One region of the Streptomyces sp. NPDC005648 genome, then DNA from elsewhere that is predicted to be linked to it. Evidence: riboswitches for the same ligand, from Rfam matches in the RefSeq annotation. Region 1 holds a riboswitch; each other region holds the start of a gene.
What was found. Region 1 has a riboswitch for cyclic di-AMP ahead of ABZT17_RS01995 (NlpC/P60 family protein). Riboswitches for the same ligand answer to the same signal wherever they lie in the genome.

Region 1 (7,371 bases):
ACCGGCAGTTTCGTGGTGCGCACCGAGGGGGAAATCACACGGTGGGACACGTTCGCAGCGCACCGTTCCGAGTCACTGCGGCACAAGGGCCGCAGCGGGAGCAGGCGCGACGGGAGCCGCAACGAGGTCGCCGTACCACCGCGCCGCAGGCCGCGCGCCGTGGCGGTGCGGTGCGTCGGCGTCGCCGGATGGGCGCCGTAGACCCCTTGGGCGCGACTTCCCACGAGGGCACACGGGGGACGGAGCCGTCCTCCTGCGTGCCGACAGGAGGTCGGCCATGAAGGTCACCTGGGCAGTGCAGCCCTTTCTCCCGCTCTGCCGACGGCTGCTCCCCAGCAGGCTGGCGGGACTCTCCGTGGCCCTGGTGAAGGCGACCGCCCTGGAGCTCGCGATCCTCGCCGGACACCTCCTCCTCTATCCCTCCGGTATCTCCCCGGAGCGCCGGGCGCCGTCAGCGCTGCCCTCGCCCGACGGCGCGGCCCAGCTGCCGACCGAGGCGAAACCGCCGGTCGTCCTCCTGCACGGCTTCATCGACAACCGCTCGGTCTTCGTGCTGCTGCGCCGCAGTCTCGCCCAGCACGGCAGGCAGCAGGTGGAGTCGCTCAACTACTCACCGCTGACCTGCGACATCCGTACCGCCGCCGAGCTGCTCGGCCGGCACATAGAGGAGATCTGCGAGCGCACCGGCAGCAGGCAGGTCGACGTCGTCGGACACAGCCTCGGCGGACTGATAGCCCGCTACTACGTGCAACGCCTCGGCGGCGACCTCCGCGTCCGCACGCTGGTCACGCTGGGCACCCCGCACTCCGGCACCCGGGTGGTACCGCTGGCCAACGCGCATCCCATCGTCCGGCAGATGCGCCCCGGCTCGGAGCTGCTGGAGGAGCTGACGCGGCCGGCGCCCGGCTGCCGTACGCACTTCGTGAGTTTCTGGAGCGATCTCGACCATCTGATGGACCCGCTGGAGACGGCCTGCATCGACCACCCCGACCTGATGGCGCAGAACGTGAGGGTGAGCGGGATCGGACATCTCGCCCTGCCCGTGCACCCCGCCGTCGCCACCGGGATACGTCAGGCGCTCGACGCCCCGCCGACAGGAGCGGAAGCCGCCCCGCGAGCCGGCGGTCTGACCGTGGCCTGACGGAGCCGCACAGCCGCCGTACGGCGCCCTGACAGCCATATGGCATCGAACACTCATCGAACACCAGGCCAAACCCGCGCCCGCACTCCCCCGAAACACGGCCGAATGCCCGTTTCCTGCGCGCCCGAAACCAGTTGAAGATTGTCGCGCCCGCGTACCGCCGGGTACAGTCACCGCACTGCTCTGGCAGCCCCTGTTGTCGAGGCGAAAGAGAAGTTGGTGAACGACCGTCACCCGTCGGGGAGCATGACCACCCCGGCTCCGGCTTCCGACGCCGCCTCGGCGCACTATGCGTCGTACGGCACGCAGGAGGCCCAGTACGGCGACTTCACCACGTACGGCGGCTACGAGACCGGTGCGTTCGCGACCGGCGCGCACACCACGTCGACTTTCGCCGCCGACCCCCTGTTCGGCACCCTCCCCGAAGACGCCACCGGCTCGTACGACAGCGGCCAGTGGACGACCGGCGGCCAACAGACCCTGAACTACGACGCGTACGCGGCCCAGCACCACGCCGCCTACGACACCGGCGTCTACCAGACGTCCGCCTGGGGCACCGACCACCAGCAGCTCTCCGCCATCCCCCAGCAGTCCACCGGGCACGACACGTCAGGGCACTGGGACGCGAGCGCCTGGCTCCAGCCCGACCAGTCCAGCGGTGTGGCCGACCAGACCCAGCACTGGGAATGGGGCACGCAGACCTTCGAGACCGGCACGTACGACGCCACGCAGTGGAACTCGGACGGCGAGGCGCCGGCGGGAGGCGAACCGTTCGACCACCAGGCCACCTCCGTCTTCGAACAGGTCGAGCAGGGCGAGCAGGGCACACACCACTCCCTGGACGCGTACGAAGAACAGGCCGAGGGTGACGGCGAGCCGGCCGTCACCGGTGAGTTCCCCGCCGTGACGCCCCTGCTGGACGAGCAGGAAGAGGTGACGCCGGCGCCGGCCTCACGGGCCGGCACCCGCACCGCCTCCCGCTCCCGGCGCCGTACGCCCGCCAAGCGCTCCGCGCTGCTCACCATCGCCGTTCCGTCGGCCTGTGTCATGGGGGTCGCCGGTATCGCGGCCGCGTCCGTCGGCACCTTCTCCTCCGACGGCACCTCGACGACCGCCTCGGACGCGCAGGCGGTGAAACCGTCCGCCGCCAACAACAAGCTGGACACCCAGCTCGAGAGCCTCTCCGCGGGCGCCGACGACTTCGCGGACCGGGCCAGCCGGACACAGGAGCGCATCGACCTCAAGGCCCAGCAGGAGTCCGAGCAGAAGAAGGCGGCGGCGGAGGCGGCCCGCAAGGAGCGGCTGCGCCCCAAGTACGTCCTGCCGGTCACCCAGAAGGGGCTCAGCGCCTACTTCGGCCAGGCCGGCGTCAACTGGATGTCCGTGCACACCGGCATCGACTTCCCGGTCTCGTACGGCACGACGGTGATGGCCGCGACCGACGGCACCGTGCGGACCCAGTGGAACAGCGCCTACGGCAACATGATGATCGTGACCGCGAAGGACGGCACGGAGACGTGGTACTGCCACCTCTCCAGCTACCGCGTCGTCTCCGGTACGACGGTGAAGGCCGGCACGCCGATCGCGTACTCCGGCAACTCGGGCAACTCGACCGGCCCGCACCTGCACTTCGAGGTCCGGCCGAACGGCGGGGCGGCCATAGACCCGCTGCCGTGGCTGCGCAGCCACGGCCTTGACCCGACGTGAGCCCCACAACTTCCTTGTGAGCCCCCGCACTTCCTTGTGAGCCCCGCGCTGTTCGGCCTTCCTTGTGAGCCCCCGCTGTTCGGCGGGGGCTCATCCCGTCAGAGCTTCTCCACCGGCGCGTACCGCAGCAGCAGCCGCTTCGGCTTGGCGTCGCCGAAGTCGATCGTCGCCTCCGCGTTCCCGCCCGTACCCTTCACCGCGACCACCGTGCCGAGGCCGAACTGGTCGTGGGTGACCCGGTCGCCGACGGCCAGCGAGACCACCGGCTTGTCGGAGGCGCGGCTCGTCGCGAAGCCCGACGCGCCCGATGCCGAGGAACGCGAGCGGGAGGACGACAGGGAGGCCGCCACGCCCGACGCGGGGCCGGAGGAGACCGGGGCGGTGGCGCCCGTCCGTTTCCAGTCGACGTGCTGGGCCGGGATCTCCTCCAGGAAGCGGGAGGGCGGGTTGTACGACGGCTGGCCCCAGGCGCTGCGCAGCGAGGACCGGGTGAGATACAGCCGCTCACGCGCGCGCGTGATGCCGACGTACGCGAGCCTGCGCTCCTCCTCCAGCTCCTTGGTCTGGCCGAGGGCACGCATGTGCGGGAAGACGCCGTCCTCCATGCCGGTGAGGAAGACCACCGGGAACTCGAGGCCCTTGGCGGTGTGCAGGGTCATCAGGGTGATGACTCCGGAGCCGTCCTCCTCCTCGTCCGGGATCTGGTCGGAGTCGGCGACGAGCGCGACCCGCTCCAGGAAGTCGGCGAGCCCGGCGGACTGCTCACCCTCCCCGGTCTCCTGCTCGAACTCCAGGGCGACGGCGGCGAGTTCCTGGAGGTTCTCGATCCGGGTCTCGTCCTGCGGGTCGGTGGAGGCCTGCAACTCGGCCAGGTAACCGGTCCGTTCGAGCACCGCCTCCAGGACGGTCGCGGGGCCCGCGCCGGACTCGACGACCGTGCGGAGGTCCTCCATCAGCGTGTTGAACTTCTTGACGGCGTTGGTGGAGCGCGCGGCCATGCCGTACGCCTCGTCGACGCGGCGCAGCGCCTGCGCGAAGCTGATCTTCTCGCGCTGGGAGAGGGCGTCGATCATCGCCTCCGCGCGGTCGCCGATGCCGCGCTTGGGCACGTTGAGGATGCGGCGCAGCGGCACCGAGTCCTCGGGGTTGGCGAGCACCCGCAGATAGGCCAGGACGTCCCTGACCTCCTTGCGCTCGTAGAAGCGGACCCCGCCGACGACCTTGTAGGGCAGGCCGACGCGGATGAAGACCTCTTCGAAGACACGGGACTGGGCGTTCGTACGGTAGAAGACGGCGACGTCGCCGGCCTTGGCGTCACCCGAGTCCGTCAGTCGGTCTATCTCCTCGGCGACGAACTGGGCCTCGTCGTGCTCGGTGTCGGCGACGTAGCCGGTGATGCGCGCGCCCGCGCCCGCGTTGGTCCAGAGGTTCTTGGGGCGGCGGGACTCGTTGCGCTCGATGACCGCGTTGGCGGCGGAGAGGATCGTCTGGGTGGAGCGGTAGTTCTGCTCCAGGAGGATCGTCGTCGCGTCCGGGTAGTCCTCCTCGAACTGGAGGATGTTGCGGATCGTCGCGCCGCGGAAGGCGTAGATCGACTGGTCGGCGTCACCGACGACACAGAGCTCGGCGGGCGGGACGTCGTACTCGTTCGGGGGGACGTCGACGGGGTGCTCGCTAGTCCCCACCAGCTCGCGCACGAGGGCGTACTGGGCGTGGTTGGTGTCCTGGTACTCGTCGACCAGGACGTGTCGGAAACGGCGGCGGTAGTGCTCGGCGACGTCCGGGAAGGCGCGCAGCAGATTGACCGTCGTCATGATCAGGTCGTCGAAGTCGAGGGCGTTCGCCTCACGCAGCCGCGACTGGTACATGGCGTAGGCCTGGGCGAGGGTCTTCTCGAAGCCGTCGGTGGCCTGGGCCGCGAAGTCCTCCTCGTCGATCAGCTCGTTCTTCAGGTTGCTGATCTTGGCGCTGAAGGACTTCGGGGGGTAGCGCTTGGGGTCGAGGTCCAGGTCGCGGCAGACCAGGGCCATCAGACGCTTGGAGTCGGCGGCGTCGTAGATCGAGAAGGACGACGTGAACCCGAGTTTCTTGCTCTCGCGGCGCAGGATGCGCACGCACGCGCTGTGGAAGGTCATCACCCACATCGCGTTCGCCCGCGGGCCGACGAGCTGCTCGACGCGCTCCTTCATCTCGCCGGCGGCCTTGTTGGTGAAGGTGATCGCGAGGATCTGGCCCGGGTGCACATTCCGCTCGGCGAGCAGGTGGGCGATGCGGTGGGTGAGGACGCGGGTCTTGCCGGAGCCGGCGCCGGCCACGATGAGCAGGGGGCTGCCCGCGTGGACGACGGCCGCGCGCTGGTTCTCGTTCAGCCCCTCCAGGAGGGCGGCCGCGTCGAGCACCGGGCGGGGCGCGCCGTCGCGGTAGTAGGCGTCCCGGTCCGGCGGCACGTCGAACTTCCCGCCGAACAGATCATCCGGAACGGGCTCCGGCACATGATCGTCCTCGGGCGGTGGCGGGGGCTCCTCCTCGCGCCCGCGTGGGGCCTGGAGGTCCGCCAGGAAGCTGTCGTCAAAGAGGCTGCTCATCGCTCTCCGAGTCTAGGCCGCCCCACTGACAGCCCGCCGCCGCCCTGAGAACATCCACCGAATCACCCTTGGCGACAGCGCTGTCACACCGTGCGATCGAAGGGCACGCCCTGACCGAAGGTCACGAAAACGTATCGGGCATATCGAACATCAACCTTCACATGAGCCACACGAGTTGGCTACCGTTCTGAGCAGGCCGTACGCCCCCCACCGGCGAACCCCGCCGGGCCGTACGCCCTCCGCCGAGTCCGGAGCGCCGCCGCGCGGCCGGAGCCGGGGACCCACACCGACCTTGGGGTGAATCGGCCCAACCGCCCTTCCGGGCACGGGCCGTAGGGCAACCCTTCCGAACCACCCGCCCGAACCCGACAGCTGACTCGGTAGGCGGAACATGGAAGGAGTCGCCTCCTTTGGCGTCGCACCGCAAGTCGCGCCCCGCGGGTACGCGCGTAGCAGGCATACGCACCCCCGCTCTCGCCACGGCCGCCCTCACCTCCGTGGCCCTGCTGTCCCAGACGGCCGACGCCACCCCCTCGGCGGACGGCAGTCCGAGCCTGGAGGAAGTCGAGAAGAAGGTCGACGACCTCTACCGGCAGGCCGAGTCGGCCACCGAGAACTACAACGCGGCGAAGGAGAAGACGACCAAGCAGCGCAAGCGCGTCGACAGCCTCCTCGACGACGTCGCCAAGCGCGCCCAGAAGCTCAACGAGCAGCGGCAGCGGCTCGGTTCCCTCGCCGCCGCGCAGTACCGGACCGGTGCCGCCGCGCCGGACACGGCGACCTTCCTGCTCGCCGACTCCCCGCAGGACTATTTCGATCAGACGCAGCTGATGGGGCGGCTGACCTCCCGTCAGAAGAGCGAGGTCGACGACTACTTCGCCGAGCAGTCCGCCACGATGACGAAGCGCGAGGAGGCCTCCGAGAGCCTGCGGACGCTCACCGAGTCGCAGAGCGATCTGCAGACCGCCAAGGCCGCGGTGCAGAAGAAGCTCACCGACGCGCGCGAGCTGCTGTCGAAGCTGGACGCCGAGGAGAAGGCACGGCTCGCCGAGATCGAGAAGCGGAAGCAGGAGGCGGCCGACCGCAAGGCCGCGGAGCTGGCCAAGGAGCAGGCGGCCGAGCAGCGCGCCGAGGAGGCCGCGGCCCAGGAGAGCGGCTCGTCGTCCGACACGAGCGCCTCCGACAGCTCCGGCATCTCCGGCGCCACGTACTCCACCGAAGCCGCCAAGGCTCTCGCCTTCGCCCGCGCGCAGATCGGCAAGCCGTACGTCTGGGGCGCCGCCGGCCCCGGCTCCTACGACTGCTCCGGCCTCACCCAGGCCGCCTGGAAGGCCGCCGGCGCCACCCTCCCGCGCACCACCTACGACCAGGTGAACGCCGGCACGACCGTCTCCCTCGCCGACGCCCGGCCCGGCGACCTGATCTTCTTCTACGACGACATCAGCCACGTCGGCCTCTACATCGGCAACGGCATGATGATCCACGCCCCGAAGCCGGGCGCGTACGTCCGCGAGGAGTCGATCTACTACGGTGGCGAGTCCATCATCCACAGCGTGGTACGGCCTGCCTGAGCAGCGGTTCGCCCTGGAGCGGTACGGCACGCGCGCGTGGGGTGCGCAGTCGGGCGCGCTTGGAGCTGGCAAGCGGGCGCGTGCAGCTTGCAAGCGGGCGCGCGTGGAGTGTGGGGGCAGGCAGACATGGTCGTGCGCCCCTCCTTCCCCCCTGCGCTCGCGCGTATTTCTTCGCGCCCGTGCGCGTGCCCCCCTCCCACCCCGTCCCGCGCTCCTTAGCATCGGCGCATGTCCGGCCTCTCCCAGCTCGCCCATGTTTCTCCGCTCCGTCCTCTACGTGACTGGTGGGCCGAGCGGCCGCCGGCGGCCGGGGCCGCCGTGATGGCGAGCGGCATCGTGTCGGTCGGACTGAATCTGGCGGGGTACG
Region 2 (7,371 bases), on a different contig from region 1:
AGGTGCTGCCATATGTACGGCGAGACCGCGATGAAGAACTGGCGTCCCAGCTCCGCCACCCGGGCCTGGTACTGATCCTGGGCAAGGCGTATTCGGGCAAGTCGCACACTGCCTGGAATGGTGTGCGATCCCTGGAGGACCACCAGATCCACGCTCCAAACCCCGACGAGGACTGGCGTGCCCTCGTTGCCGGGTTGAGGGGGGAGCCCGGCCATCACGTCGTCTGGCTGGACGAGTTGACCGACCATCTTCGTGTCGGAGGCCTCGACCTGCGGATGCTGGGACTTCTCACCGACCTCGGCATCGTGGTCCTCGGCACGATGACGCCCGACGAGTACTACCGGCGTCGGGCCGGGACCACCGCGGGCGACCGGGTCGTCGCCAGGGCCCGGACGGTGGAACTGGCACGCCAGTGGAGCAGTGCCGAGTTGGAGAGGCTGCGGGTGCTCGACGACCCGCGCGCGCATCCGGCGTACATGTGGAGCGGTAGAGAAGGCGCCGCCGCGTACTTCGCGATCGGGCACCTGATGTTTGACGAGTGGCGGCGGGCAGGGACGCAGCAGGAGCACCCGGGCGGCCGACTTCTCGTACAGGCTGCGGTTGATGTGGCCAGGTGCGGCGTCGCCGGCCCCGTGCCGGCCGAGCTACTGGAGCGCGTATACGACAACTATGCAGATGGTAGCGAGGAGACCTTCGAAAGCGCCCTGGCCTGGGCAGCCACCCCGCTGTTCGGAGTCTCGGGTCTCTTGGTACGGGGCGACACGCCCGGGACCTGGCGGGCCTACGGCGCGCTGGTGGGGGAGGCCCTGCGGTCCGAGGACTTGCTGCCGGTGCCGGAAGGAGTGTGGTGGACATTACTCGGCGCGGCAGAGCACGATCTCTCACTCGACCACAAGGCTGTCCACAGAGCGGCGCAAGCGGCGTTGCGGTCGCGCATCGTAGCGGGGGACACGGCGGTGATGCTGCGACTGGCAATGTTCGCCGAGAGCGACGAGAAGGAGGCGTGGTTTCGCAGGGCGGCGGAGCGGGGCGACCAGAAGGCGATCACTTGGCTGGTGGAACTGCTGCTGGAACGGGGAGAGGAGCGCGCCGCGCTCCCGTACCTGGAAGTGGCTGCGGAGGTGGACGTCCGGGCTGGCGCTCGGTTGGGCCACATCCTCCAAGACATGGCGCTGAGCCGGCTGACGCGGGCGGCCGAGAGGGGGGACGCGGCGGCCGCGCACAGTCTCGGGCAGTTGTTGGCGGCCTGGGCCGGGCGCGAGACCGAAGCCCTGAGCTGGTGCTTGAGAGCGTACGCATGGGGAGATGCCTCGGCCGCAGCGACCGTCGGCCGACTGCTGTGGTCCCAGCACGACGCATCAGGGGCCGAGTCCTGGTTCGAGGCCGCCAGGGACGCGGGTGATCCAGAGGGGACGTACCGTTACGCGCTCCTGTTGGTCGACCGTGATGTGGAGAGCGCTGCCCTCGGCGAGTCATTGCTGCGGGACCTTGCTTCATCCGGACATACCAGGGCGTCAACCGCCTATGGCTATCAAAAGGAACGACAGGGACAGACGGCGGAGGCCCGTGAATGGTATCGGCGCGGCTACGACGGCGGCGATGTCGAAGCCGCGTACCGGATGGGTATGTCCTTGAAGGGTGCGGGGCAGCCGGACGAGGCGGCGCGCGCCTGGCTGAGGCAGGCTGCCGATCGCGGTCACCTCTATGCGACGTGGGCCCTCTCAGATCTGCGCGAGCCGAACCCGGATACCGTCATGGAGTGACCAGCCACCCCACCCCCGACACGCCCACCCCCGCCCCCGAACTCTTCACCTGGGAGTTCGCCACCAACCCCTACCCCGCCTACGCCCACCTCCGCGAGCACGCCCCCGTGCACCGGAGCCGGCTGCCCAGCGGAGTGGAAGCCTGGCTGGTCACCCGGTACAAGGACGCCAAGCAGGCCCTCGCTGACCCCCGCCTCTCCAAGAACCCGGCGCATCACGACGAGCCCGCGCACGCCAAGGGCAAGACCGGGATCCCGGGGGAGCGCAAGGCGGAGCTCATGACGCATCTCCTCAACATCGACCCACCGGACCACACCCGCCTGCGCCGCCTGGTCAGCAAGGCCTTCACGCCCCGCCGCGTCGCCGAGTTCGCGCCCCGCGTCCAGGAACTCACCGACCACCTCATCGACGGGTTCGCGGCGAAGGGCGAGGCCGATCTCATCCATGAGTTCGCCTTCCCCCTCCCCATCTACGCCATCTGCGACCTCCTCGGTGTCCCCCGCGAGGACCAGGACGACTTCCGGGACTGGGCAGGCATGATGATCCGTCACGGGGGCGGGCCCAGGGGCGGGGTCGCGCGGTCCGTCAAGAAGATGCGGGGGTATCTCGCCGAACTCATCCACCGGAAGAGGGAGGCGCTCCCCGCCAGCCCCGCCCCCGGCGAGGACCTCATCTCCGCCCTCATCCGCGCCTCCGACCACGGCGAGCACCTCACCGAGAACGAGGCCGCGGCGATGGCCTTCATCCTGCTGTTCGCCGGCTTCGAGACCACCGTGAACCTCATCGGCAACGGCACCTTCGCCCTCCTCACCCACCCCGAGCAGCGCCACCGCCTCCAGTCCTCCCTCGCGGCCGGCGAACGCGGCCTGCTGGAGACGGGAGTGGAGGAGCTCCTGCGGTACGACGGGCCGGTGGAACTTGCCACTTGGCGGTTCGCCACCGAGCCGCTCACCATCGGCGGGCAGGACATCGCGACCGGCGACCCGGTGCTCGTCGTACTCGCCGCCGCCGACCGGGATCCGGACCGCTTCGCCGAGCCGGACACCCTCGACCTCTCCCGCCGCGACAACCAGCACCTGGGTTACGGCCACGGCATTCACTACTGTCTGGGCGCCCCGCTGGCCCGACTTGAGGGGCAGACCGCGCTCGCCACCCTTCTCACCCGGCTTCCCGATCTGCGACTCGCCGTCGATCCGGCCGAGTTGAGATGGCGCGGTGGGCTCATTATGCGCGGACTGCGCACGCTTCCGGTCGAGTTCACCCCAGTTGGCTGAATGTGTCCGGTGGGACAAACGTGACACCCGCTCAAGTCTGTGATCTTCACGTGATCTGCGCGGCATTAACTTGTGACGGGTGATCGACAGCCGCTACGTTCACGGACCATGGCGGCGCCGATGTTTGGCCCAAGCTTCACGCGCCGCGGTCACTGCTGTCTCGTGAAAGGCCCCCGCATGCTCTCCGGGAACGGTCGTCACCGTCGCCCCCGCCAGGCTCCGGCACTGCTCGTCGCGGCCGGAGTGACGGGCTCCGCCATCGCCATCCCGCTGTTCGCCGCGAGTGGCGCCAGCGCGGCCGACGGGACCACCTGGGACAAGGTGGCGCAGTGCGAGACCGGCGGCTCCTGGAGCGAGAACAGCGGGAACGGTTTCTACGGCGGTCTCAAGCTGACCCAGGACGACTGGCAGAAGTACGGCGGCCTCGACTACGCCCCGAGCGCCGACCTGGCCAGCCGCAACCAGCAGATAGCCGTCGCCGAGAAGCTGCTCGACGCCGAGGGTGTCGGCGCCTTCCACACCTGTGGACTGACCTCCGGGCTGACCAAGGACTCGGGTGCCGCCGACGTCGACACGGGCGTCGCGGACGGTTCATCGAGTTCATCGAGTTCATCAGGTTCGTCCGGTTCGTCGAACTCGTCGGGTTCATCTGATTCGTCCGGAATTTTGGACTCGACTGGTTTGTCCAACTCGTCGGGCAGCTCGGCCGACGGCTCCTCGGGTGCGTCGTCCAGTGCCTCGCCCTCCGCCTCTCCCGACACTTCGTCCGATTCCGCAAGCAACAATGCCAAAACGGGCGCCTCCGCCTCGCCCACCGAGTCCGCGGCGGGCGCGTCTCGGGGAGCCGAAAGTTCGCCCGCAGATGGGTCCAAGGGTGACGACTCGGACAATTCCGAGCAGGCCGTGGGCTCTTGGAGCCTCGTCGACACCGGAGCCATCGACTCGGCCGCGGGCGCCGTCACGGACGCCGTCGGCACAGGCAGTGGCACCGGCAAGCACCGCGGTGCCGCCGCCGACGAGGGCTCGACCGGGAAGGCCGCGTCCGACGCGTATACCGTCCACGCCGGCGACACTCTCGCCTCCATCGCCGACTCCCTTGGCCTGGACGGCGGGTGGCGCGCCCTCTATACCGCCAACCAGCAGGCCATCGGCACCGACCCCAACCACATCTCCGCCGGTCAGACCCTGCGACTCCCTGCCGAACAGGGGTAAAAGTGACGGGAGTTCACGTCACACTTCGCACCGAATGTCCGGATTGGTGAAAGTGTGGGATGAGTCTCAGAAGCCCTGATCGTCTTTGAAATTCCCCGGATTCCCTGTCTACGGTCGTCACCGCTCGGCAACACGAGCCCCGACAGCCGCAACGCCGAATCCTGCCAGCGGCCGTACGGGAACAGTCGTCGCTACAGCAGCGCCGTGGGCAGGAGCGGGGGACCCAAGGTAAGTGCCGGACCCGGCGGTTGACGCCGGAGACGGCTAGGGGTGTAGCCGCGCCTCGTGAGAGCGAGCGTGCGGCCGGGCAACTCAACCGGCCCGAACCCGACAGCTCACCTCGCAGGCGTCGGTGAGGGGATCAACCATGCTGTTTTCCGGCAAGGGCAAGCACCGTCGTCCGTCCAAGGCCACCCGTGCCGCCGCGCTCGCCGGTGTCACCGGTGTCGCCATAGCCGCCCCGCTGATGGCGGCCGGCAACGCCTCCGCCGCCACCGCCTCGGAGTGGGACGCGGTCGCCCAGTGCGAGTCGGGCGGCAACTGGTCCATCAACACCGGCAACGGTTACTACGGCGGCCTGCAGTTCTCCGCCTCCACCTGGGCCGCGTACGGCGGCACCGCCTACGCCTCGCAGGCCAACCAGGCCAGCAAGGCGCAGCAGATCGCCGTCGCCGAGAAGGTCCTCGCCTCCCAGGGCAAGGGCGCCTGGCCGGTCTGCGGCACGGGCCTGTCCAGCGCCGCCTACAACGGCGCGAGCGCCTCCAGCGGCAGCTCCTCGAACACCGGCACCCGCTCCTCCGGCGAGCAGACCGCCTCCCGCTCCTCCGAGCGCACGACCGTCAAGAAGTCGACCAAGACCGTCACCACCCCGACCGGCAAGAAGGTCAAGAAGGGTGACGGCGAGTACAAGGTCGTCAAGGGTGACACCCTGAGCTCCATCGCCGAGAAGCACCACGTCAAGGGCGGCTGGGCGAAGCTGTTCAAGCTGAACAAGGACATCGTCGAGAACGCCGACCTGATCTACCCGGGTCAGCAGCTGCACCTGAAGTAAGCAGACAGCTGAACCACAGCGCCCTGACAGCCGTGTCCCCCACTGTGGGGGGCACGTGAGGGCCCTCCCCCCCCGTCCCCACGGGCTCCCCGCTCCGGTGCGTGTTCCCCCGTACGCACCGGAGCGGGGTTCTTTTTGCCCGGCGCTTGCCCCCACGTTTTGTTCCGTTCGGAAACAATTTACTCTCGGTTCTGCCCAAGGCGTGGTCGGCGACGTGGCCGATCGGCCGGAGGCGGTTAGGCTCGTCTCGCAGAGCCACCGCGCTCCTGCCGCAGCCGCGTCACATTGAAGAAGGAGATGCTCGTGCCGTCCATCGACGTCGTCGTAGCCCGGGAAATCCTGGACTCCCGAGGCAACCCCACGGTCGAGGTCGAGGTCGGCCTCGACGACGGCAGCACGGGTCGTGCCGCCGTCCCGTCCGGCGCCTCCACCGGTGCCTTCGAGGCCATCGAGCTCCGCGACGGTGACCCCAACCGCTACCAGGGCAAGGGTGTCGAGAAGGCCGTCCTCGCCGTCATCGAGCAGATCGGCCCGGAGCTGGTCGGCTACGACGCCACCGAGCAGCGCCTGATCGACCAGGCGATGTTCGACCTGGACGCCACCGACAACAAGGGCTCCCTCGGCGCCAACGCCATCCTCGGCGTCTCGCTCGCCGTCGCCCACGCCGCCTCCGAGGCCAGCGACCTCCCGCTCTTCCGCTACCTGGGCGGCCCGAACGCGCACCTGCTCCCGGTGCCGATGATGAACATCCTGAACGGCGGCTCGCACGCCGACTCCAACGTGGACATCCAGGAGTTCATGATCGCCCCGATCGGCGCGGAGACCTTCTCCGAGGCCCTGCGCTGGGGCACCGAGGTCTACCACACCCTCAAGAAGGTCCTGAAGTCGAAGGGCCTGTCGACCGGCCTCGGCGACGAGGGCGGCTTCGCCCCGAACCTGGAATCCAACCGCGCCGCGCTGGACCTGATCCTCGAAGCGATCAAGGAAGCCGGTTACCTCCCCGGCGAGCAGGTCGCCCTCGCGCTCGACGTCGCCGCCTCCGAGTTCTACAAGGACGGCAAGTACACGTTCGAGGGCAAGGACCGCTCGGCCGCCGAGATGACGGAGTACTACGAGGAGCTCGTGGCGGCCTACCCGCTCGTCTCCATCGAGGACCCGCTGTTCGAGGACGACTGGGCCGGCTGGAAGGTCCTCACCGACAAGCTGGGCGACAAGGTCCAGATCGTCGGCGACGACCTGTTCGTCACCAACCCGGAGCGCCTGGCCCGCGGTATCGAGGACGGCGCCGCCAACGCGCTGCTCGTCAAGGTGAACCAGATCGGCTCGCTCACCGAGACCCTGGACGCCGTGGAGCTCGCCCAGCGCAGCGGCTTCAAGTGCATGATGTCCCACCGCTCCGGCGAGACCGAGGACGTCACCATCGCCGACCTCGCCGTCGCCACCAACTGCGGCCAGATCAAGACCGGTGCCCCGGCCCGCTCCGAGCGCGTCGCCAAGTACAACCAGCTGCTGCGCATCGAGGAGATCCTCGACGACGCGGCGGTGTACGCCGGCCGCAGCGCGTTCCCGCGGTTCCGCTCTGCGGACCATTAAGCGCAGCAAGGGCTGATCCTTCAGGGGTTAAGCCTTAGCCAGTCGTACGTACGTCCCCGTACCGGTCCCGTACCGTGTGCGGGGACGTACGCACATGTGAAAGGGGAAGCGGAGATGGCCGTGAAGGACCGGGACCGTTTCTCCACCGCGACCAGGATCAAACTGCTCGGCGAGCAGACCGCGGCGCGGGTCTACCGATCCCAGACCAAGCGGCAGGCCCGCCGTTCCCGTCTCACCAGCCGCGCGGCCCTGCTCGCGCTGGTGCTGTGCACGCTGGTCGTCGCGCTTGCGTACCCCATAAGGCAGTACGTCTCCCAGCGCGCCCAGATCGCCGATCTGCAGCGCCAGAAACAGCAGGCGAAACAGCGGGTCGAGCAGCTGCGCGACCTGAAGGCGCGCTGGCAGGACGACTCGTACGCCGAGCAGCAGATCCGGCAGCGGCTGCACTATGTGATGCCGGGCGAGACCGGTTACATCG
Region 3 (7,371 bases), on a different contig from region 1:
CGTCCCGGACCATCTTCCAGAACTCGGCGCCGTCGGCCGGGTCGGACAGCGGCAGGTTCACATTGCGGACGCCCGGCAGCTCGACGTCCGGCCCCTCCAGCTTGTGGTCGGCCGTGTTGCGGAAGTCGAAGATCGTGTGCAGCCCCAGGGAGGCGAGGAAGCCGGCGTCCTCCTCGGTCGCGTGCGCGAGGTGACCGCTGCGGAACAGGACGCCGTGCCGCACCCGCCGGCCGTCCACCGTCGGCAGCCCGCCCACATCACGGAAGTTGCGGACTCCGGACAGCTCCGGTTCGGTCGACGGGACCTGCTGCGTCACGAGGGCTCCTCCCGCTCGCCCCGCCGGCTCGGCTCGACGACGGGCACTTCTGTCGACGATACACATGGATTCCTGAGGCAATGAGTTGTCCACAGGCGTTGCAGAGGCACCCCGCCGCCGTCGATGATGTTGGAGATTGATCACCACTGTTCGGAAGTGTGAGGGCTTGATGCTGGAGATCTCCGACCACGGTCGTACCTGGGTCCTGTCCGGGCCGGCCAGCAGCTACGCCGTCCACCTCACCGAGGACGACGAGCTGCTGCATCTGCACTGGGGCCCGCGGATCGCACTCGCCGACGCCGAGGCCCTGGCCGTACGCCCGCTGCCCGTCTACCGGCCCTTCGAGTCCCAGCTCGACGGCCGTGAGGAGTACCCCGTCGAGGGCGGCCCCCGCTTCGTGCGCCCCGCCCTGTCGGTGCGCACCGAGGAGCGGCGCGGCACCGAGTGGCGCTTCGAGGCGTACGAGAGCGACGGCGACGACCTGAGGCTGCGCTTCCGTGACGGCGGGCTGGCCGTGACGCTGCACTACCGGATGCGAGACGACGTGGTGGAGCGGTGGGTGACCCTCGCCAACGAGGGCGCCGCCCTGGAACTCCTGCGCGCCGACGCGGCCACCTGGACCCTCCCCGACCGCGAGGGCTGGCGCCTGTCCCAGCTGCACGGCCGCTGGGCCGCCGAGTCCCTGCTCACCCGGTCCCCGCTCACCTATGGCGAGAAGACCATCGGCAGCCGGCGCGGCCACACCGGTCACCAGCACCTGCCCTGGGTCGCCCTGGACACCGACGCCACCGAGGAGCACGGCGAGGTCTACGGCGCTGCGCTCGGCTGGTCCGGTTCCTGGCGGATCGCGGTGGCGCAACTCCCGGACGCGCGCGTGCAGATCACCGGCGGCGCCGGCTATGACGACTCGGGGCTGCTGCGCCTGGAGACGGGGGAGTCGTACACCACTCCCGTCTTCGCCGGCCTGTGGAGCGACGGCGGCTTCGGCGCGGCGAGCCGGGCCTGGCACGCCTACCAGCGGGCGTATGTCGTCCCGGACGCCGACAAGGACCGTCCGGTGCTGTTCAACTCCTGGGAGGCCACCGAGTTCGACATCTCCGAGGAGCAGCAGGGGGCGCTCGCCCGGCGGGCCGCGGCGATCGGCGTCGAACTGTTCGTCGTGGACGACGGCTGGTTCGGCAAGCGGGTGAGCGACCGCGCCGGACTCGGCGACTGGACGCCCAACCCGGACCGCTTCCCGAAGGGGCTGGGGCCGCTCGCCGACTATGTGCACGGCCTCGGCATGCAGTTCGGCATCTGGGTCGAGCCGGAGATGGTCAACCCGGACAGCGACCTGTACCGCGCCCACCCCGACTGGGTCCAGTACCAACCGGGACGAAAGCGGACGGAGTTCCGCAATCAGCTCGTTCTCAACCTGGCCCGTGAGGACGTCCGGGAGTACCTCTGGGAGCAGCTCGACACGCTCCTCACCAGCGCCCCGATCGACTATGTCAAGTGGGACTTCAACCGCTGCTTCACCGACGCCGGTTGGCCCGGCGACGCCTACCCCCAGCGCCTCTGGGTCGACCACGTCCGCGGCCTGTACGCCCTGCTGGACCGGCTGCGGGCGGCCCACCCGGGCGTCGCCTTCGAGTCCTGCTCGGGTGGCGGCGGACGCATCGACCTCGGGGTCCTCAGCCGTACCGACCAGGTGTGGACCTCCGACAACACCGACCCGCTGGACCGGCTCGCCATCCAGCACGGCTTCAGCCAGATCCACCCCGCGCGCGTGATGGCCGCCTGGGTCACCGACAGTCCGAACACGCAGCTCAACGGCCGGGTCAGCTCACTGCGCTTCCGGTTCGTGAGCGCCATGGCCGGGGTGCTCGGGGTCGGGGGGGACCTCACCGAGTGGACGGAGGAGGAGCTCGCCGAGGCGGGCGACTGGGTGGCCCTCTACAAGGAGATCCGGCCCCTCGTCCAGCACGGCGACCTCCACCGGCTGCGGCCGCCCACGGGCGGGCTCAGCGCGGTGCAGTACACGCGCGGGGACGAGACGGTCGTCCTCGCCTGGCTCCAGGCGCAGGGCTACGGCGAGCCGGTACCGGCGCTGCGGCTGCGCGCCCTCGACTCCGAAGCGTCGTACGAATGCCTCGAAACGGGCGAAGTGCACCGAGGTGCCGTATTGCTGCATCACGGACTGGCTACCGGCCTGCGCGGCGACCTCGATGCGGCAGTTTTCCGGCTGCGTCGCATCTGAGTCTTCTGTCCGAATTGGCACCTTGGTCGCCTTGGTTGGGCTTCATTCCAACTCGCTCCGGAGTGAAGGAAGCTGGAGCAGCGTCACGTGAGGAGCGTCATATTCGTGACCGTGCGTACCCCGTCATGTTCACGTAATTAGGGCGCTTTTCATGGACGGTTGCGGGACGGGGCGGTCCCGCAATTCACGGAGAGTGACGGTTATTTTTCGCGGCGGATCAAGAGAAACGCATTCGCGGGGAACCGCCGCTTGTTCCTTCGCGTCTTCGTCGCTTACGTTCCACACCAATCCGGACGGACGCCCAATCCTGCCGCCGACCGGTATCCGCACCAACTCACCCGTGAACGGCAGGAGCGGGGGACCCACAGGTACAAACGCCTGTTCCGGTCTCCGGAACGGCTAGGGGTAAAGCCGCGCCCAGCGCGTGGCCGGGCATCTCCAGCCCGCACCCGACAGCTCACCTCGCAGGCGCCGGAGAGGAATTCGCCATGCCCGCGAAGGGTAAGCACCGCCGCCCGAAGTCCCAGCGCCTCACCCGCTCCATCGCCGTCGCCGGAACCGGTGGCGCCGCTCTCACCCTCCCACTGATGGGGGCCACCGGTGCCCATGCGGCCACCGCCCAGTCGGCTTCCCAGTCGGTTTCGGAAAAGGCCGTGCAGGTTCTTCCGAATACGGCGAAGAAGGCGCCCGAAAAGAAGAGCGCCGCGAACTCCGCGGGCGTACGCACCTATTCGGTGCGGGCCGGTGACTACCTCTCGAAGATCGCCGAGGAGCAGAACGTCAGCGGTGGCTGGCACAGGCTCTACGAGGACAACCGCGAGGCCGTCGGCGACAACCCGTCGCTGATCCACCCGGGTCTGAAGCTCACCCTCGGCAGGAAGGCCGCGTCGAGCACCACCGAGTCGTCCCGCTCGCGAGGCTCGTCCGAGAAGAGCGCGGCTACGCGGGAGAGCTCGGCCTCGCACCAGGCCACCACCCGGAGCGCCGAGACCACCAGCGCCTCCACCGGCTTCCAGCTCCCGGTCTCCGGCGGCACGATCGGCACCGGCTACCACGTGGCCGGCAGCATGTGGTCCAGCGGCTACCACACCGGCGTCGACTTCGTCGTCCCGACCGGCACCTCCATCAAGTCCGTGGGCGCGGGCACGGTCGTCACCGCGGGCTGGGGCGGCGCCTACGGCAACCAGGTCGTCGTCAGGCTCGCCGACGGCTACTACGCCCAGTACGGCCACATGTCCCAGATCTCCGTCTCGGTCGGCCAGACCGTGGCCGCGGGCCAGCAGCTCGGCCTCTCCGGCGCGACCGGCAATGTGACCGGCCCGCACCTGCACTTCGAGATCCGCACCACGCCGGACTACGGCTCCGACGTGGACCCGGTCGCCTACCTCCGCTCCAAGGGCGTCGCCGTCGGCTGACCCCCCGACCGGCATCCTCACGCCTGGCACGCCGCCGAAGGCCGGACCCCGATCCCCGGGTCCGGCCTTCGGTGTTCCTTCACGACGACCCGCAGAGCGTTCGGAGCCCAGAACTTCAGGGTCCGGGCGTTGCCGCCTCAACAGCGCTGATCAGAAGGTTATTCCAGGTTTGGTCAACACTTTAGGCGTGGCTTATCTCACCGACCGTCAACCCTTTCCTACGGTCGCGTAGGTCACATTGGAAGGTGAATCATGACCGCTGTGGCAGACGATTCGAAGAGTGACAGCACATCAGTGATCGGGTCGTACGTTGCGGTGGGGGACAGCTTCACCGAGGGCGTCGGCGACCCCGGCCCCGACGGGGCGTTCGTGGGCTGGGCGGACCGCTTCGCGGTCCTGCTGGCCGACCGACGCCCCGAAGGCGATTTCACCTACACGAACCTCGCCGTGCGCGGCAAGCTGCTCGACCAGATCGTGGAGGACCAGGTCTCCCAGGCCGTCGAACTGGCGCCGGACCTCATCTCCTTCTGCGCGGGCGGCAACGACATCATCCGGCCCGGCACCGATCCCGACGAGGTCGCCGAGCGCTTCGAGCGGGCGATCGCCCGGCTCACCGAGGTCGCCGGGACCGTGATGGTGACGACCGGATTCGACACCCGTGGCGTGCCCGTGCTCAAGCACCTGCGTGGAAAGATCGCCACCTACAACGGACATGTACGGGCCGTCGCCGACCGGTACGGCTGTCCCGTGCTCGATTTGTGGTCCCTCAAGACCATCCAGGACCGGCGGGCCTGGGACGGCGACCGGCTCCATCTCTCACCCGAGGGGCACACGCGCGTGGCGCTGCGCGCCGGTCAGGTCCTCGGTCTGCAGGTCCCGGCCGACCCGGACCAGCCCTGGCCCCCGCTCCCGCCGCGCGGCACGCTCGAGGTGCGGCGCGACGACGTGCACTGGGCACGGGAGTACCTGGTGCCGTGGATCGGACGGCGACTGCGCGGCGAGTCGTCCGGCGACCATGTCACGGCGAAGGGCGCGTTGTCCCCCGAGGACATCAGGACGCGGATCGCTTCGGTGGCCTGAGCGAAGCCGTCCGACTCCGGGCGCGCGGGCCGTGCCCACCTCCGGGTGGCGCGGCCCGCGGTGCCGGAGCGTTGGCGAGCGTCCTCAGCTCCCCGAGGCGGTCAACGCCTCCCGCTCCAGCCCCAGTTCCCGCGCCAGCGCCTCGTCCACCCAGTCCTGGGCCCGCGTCCGCGACACCGCGCCGGCGTACGACGTCAGCTGTACGGCCAGTCCGTCCAGCAGGGCCGTCAGGCGCAATGCCGTGCCGCCCGGGTCCGGGCAGCGGAACTCGCCGGCGGCCACGCCCTCCGCGATCACCTCGGCGAGTGCCGCCTTCCACTGCCGGTCGAGGTCGCGGGTGACCTCCCGCAGCGCGGGCTCGCGCAGCGCCGCCGCCCAGCCCTCGATCCACAGCCGCCAGCCCTTGGCCTGACCCGTCGGCGCGTACCAGCGCACGGCCGACCGCAGTCGCCGCAGCGCCGTCGTACGGCGGCCGAGCAGCTTGCGCAGATGGGCGAGGTCGTCCTCGGCCGCATAGGTGAAGGCGGCGGCGACCAGCTTCTCCTTCGTCGAGAAGTGGTACAGCACCAGCGCGTTGCTCACGCCGAGCACCGAGGCCACGTCGGCGATCCTCACCGCTGCCACGCCCCGCGCCTCGATCTGCTCGATGGCGGCCCGCAGCAACTCCTCGCGCCGCTCCGCCACACTCAACCGCACTCTCGCCACGCGGTCACCTTATTCCGTCACCGCTGACGGCGCCGGTTGAGATCACCTCCTGACCGGTTCCCAGGGGGTGCGGTCGCCCTCGGGGGCTCGCGGGACGGCGTGCGCGTCGAGCGCGAGCGCGCCTCCTGGGTGGACGAGCAGGGGATTGACCTCCAGTTCGGCCAGCTCCGGATGTGCGGCGGCGGCTCGGGTGACGGCGCACACCGCGGCCGCGGCGGCGTCCAGATGGACGGGCGGGGCACCCCGCCAGCCGGTCAGCAGGGCGGCGTGGCGCAGGCCGAGCAGCAGGGCACGCGCGCGTGCGTGGGTGAGCGGGGCCAGGGCGAGGGCGGTGTCGGCGAGGAGTTCGGCCGTGACACCGCCGAAGCCGAGCAGGGCGACGGGGCCGAAGGCCGGATCCTGGCGCACGCCGACGATCAGTTCATGGGCGTACGGCGGTGCCGCCATGGCCTCGACGGCGTAGCGCCCGGCGCCGGTCGAGGCCCGCATGCGGTGGAAGGCGGTACGGAGCGCCGCCTCGTCGGCGATGTCCAGCTCCACTCCACCGGCCTCGGTCTTGTGGGCGAGGCCCATCGCCTTGAGCGCGACGGGATGACCGACGCGGTACGCGGACTCGACGGCTTCGTGGACGTCCGTCACGAACTCGGCGGCGGGAAAGGCCAGTCCATGGGCGGTGAGAAGGGCGCGGACGGTCTCGTGGCGGGCGTCGTCGAGGCGGTACGCCACCGCCGGCGCCGGCGGGGGCAGGTGCGGGGTGGCGGTGGTGACCCGGGTGGCGCCGGTGAGTGCCGTGGCGGCCTGCTCGACGCGTTCGTAGACCGGGATGCCGCGCTCGCGCAGGACGGCCAGGGCCGGGGTGTCGCGCGCCATGGTGTGCACGAGCAGACGGCGGCCGGACGCGTCGGCGGCGTCCGCGAGCAGTCCGGCGACCTCGCACTCTCGGGCCGTCTGGGCCGGGTTGGCGGTGGCGTAGTCCCCGAAGTAGCCGGTGAGGACGACCGCGTCCGCCTCACCGCCGGCCAGCAGCGCACCGGCCACGCGCGCGTAGGCGCCGAGATCGGCTTCACCGGCGCCCGCGAGGTCGACGGGGTTGCGGCGCCCGGCACTTGGCGGGAGGAGTCCGGCGAGACGGTCGAGGGTGCGCGGGGAGAGCGGGGGAACGACGGCGCCGCGTACGGCGAAAGCGTCGGCGGCGAGAGCGCCTTGACCTCCGCTGTCGCCGACGATCGCCACGCGGAGGAGGCGGGCAGCGGAGTCTGCTCGGGGCGCCGCCGCTTCGACGGTGGGTGAGGCCGGGTGAGGTTCGGACACGAGGGGCACGGAGCCCGATGCGCGGGGCACGGAGGAACTCGATGCGAGGGCCGTGGTTCCCGGCGCTCGTCCCGGCGCCGCCAGCAGGCACATCGCCGTGTCCACGAGCTCCCCGGCCGACTCCAGCAGCAGCGCCCCGCTGTCCCGGCACACCGCCGCCACCGTGTCGTACGGGCTCACCAGCGCGCCCGTGTGGGACGCGGCGGCTTCCGTGGCGGCGGCGCTGCGGCCGACCGTCAGCAGGAGGACCGGTTTGCCGGCCGCGTGGGCGGCACACAGGGTGCGGGCCAGGCGGCGGCCGTCCC

Region 2: another riboswitch for cyclic di-AMP. It lies ahead of ABZT17_RS03380 (transglycosylase family protein); the one in region 1 lies ahead of ABZT17_RS01995 (NlpC/P60 family protein).
Region 3: another riboswitch for cyclic di-AMP. It lies ahead of ABZT17_RS16060 (LysM peptidoglycan-binding domain-containing M23 family metallopeptidase); the one in region 1 lies ahead of ABZT17_RS01995 (NlpC/P60 family protein).

What each region holds. Positions count from the first base shown of each region.
Region 1 is NZ_JBEXCS010000002.1:137,740-145,110, reverse strand. It holds gene ABZT17_RS02010 (alpha/beta fold hydrolase) at 278-1,141, shown strand; gene ABZT17_RS02005 (M23 family metallopeptidase) at 1,361-2,848, shown strand; gene pcrA (DNA helicase PcrA) at 2,947-5,433, opposite strand; cyclic di-AMP (ydaO/yuaA leader) riboswitch at 5,664-5,835, shown strand; gene ABZT17_RS01995 (NlpC/P60 family protein) at 5,844-7,004, shown strand; gene ABZT17_RS01990 (tellurite resistance/C4-dicarboxylate transporter family protein) at 7,233-7,371, shown strand, end outside.
Region 2 is NZ_JBEXCS010000004.1:17,687-25,057, reverse strand. It holds gene ABZT17_RS03395 (hypothetical protein) at 1-1,763, shown strand, start outside; gene ABZT17_RS03390 (cytochrome P450) at 1,760-3,037, shown strand; gene ABZT17_RS03385 (transglycosylase family protein) at 3,215-4,249, shown strand; cyclic di-AMP (ydaO/yuaA leader) riboswitch at 4,392-4,613, shown strand; gene ABZT17_RS03380 (transglycosylase family protein) at 4,617-5,300, shown strand; gene eno (phosphopyruvate hydratase) at 5,598-6,893, shown strand; gene ABZT17_RS03370 (septum formation initiator family protein) at 7,008-7,371, shown strand, end outside.
Region 3 is NZ_JBEXCS010000023.1:26,809-34,179, forward strand. It holds gene ABZT17_RS16050 (tyrosine-protein phosphatase) at 1-316, opposite strand, end outside; gene ABZT17_RS16055 (alpha-galactosidase) at 486-2,555, shown strand; cyclic di-AMP (ydaO/yuaA leader) riboswitch at 2,873-3,039, shown strand; gene ABZT17_RS16060 (LysM peptidoglycan-binding domain-containing M23 family metallopeptidase) at 3,044-3,970, shown strand; gene ABZT17_RS16065 (SGNH/GDSL hydrolase family protein) at 4,265-5,050, shown strand; gene ABZT17_RS16070 (TetR family transcriptional regulator C-terminal domain-containing protein) at 5,135-5,755, opposite strand; gene ABZT17_RS16075 (acetate--CoA ligase family protein) at 5,798-7,371, opposite strand, start outside.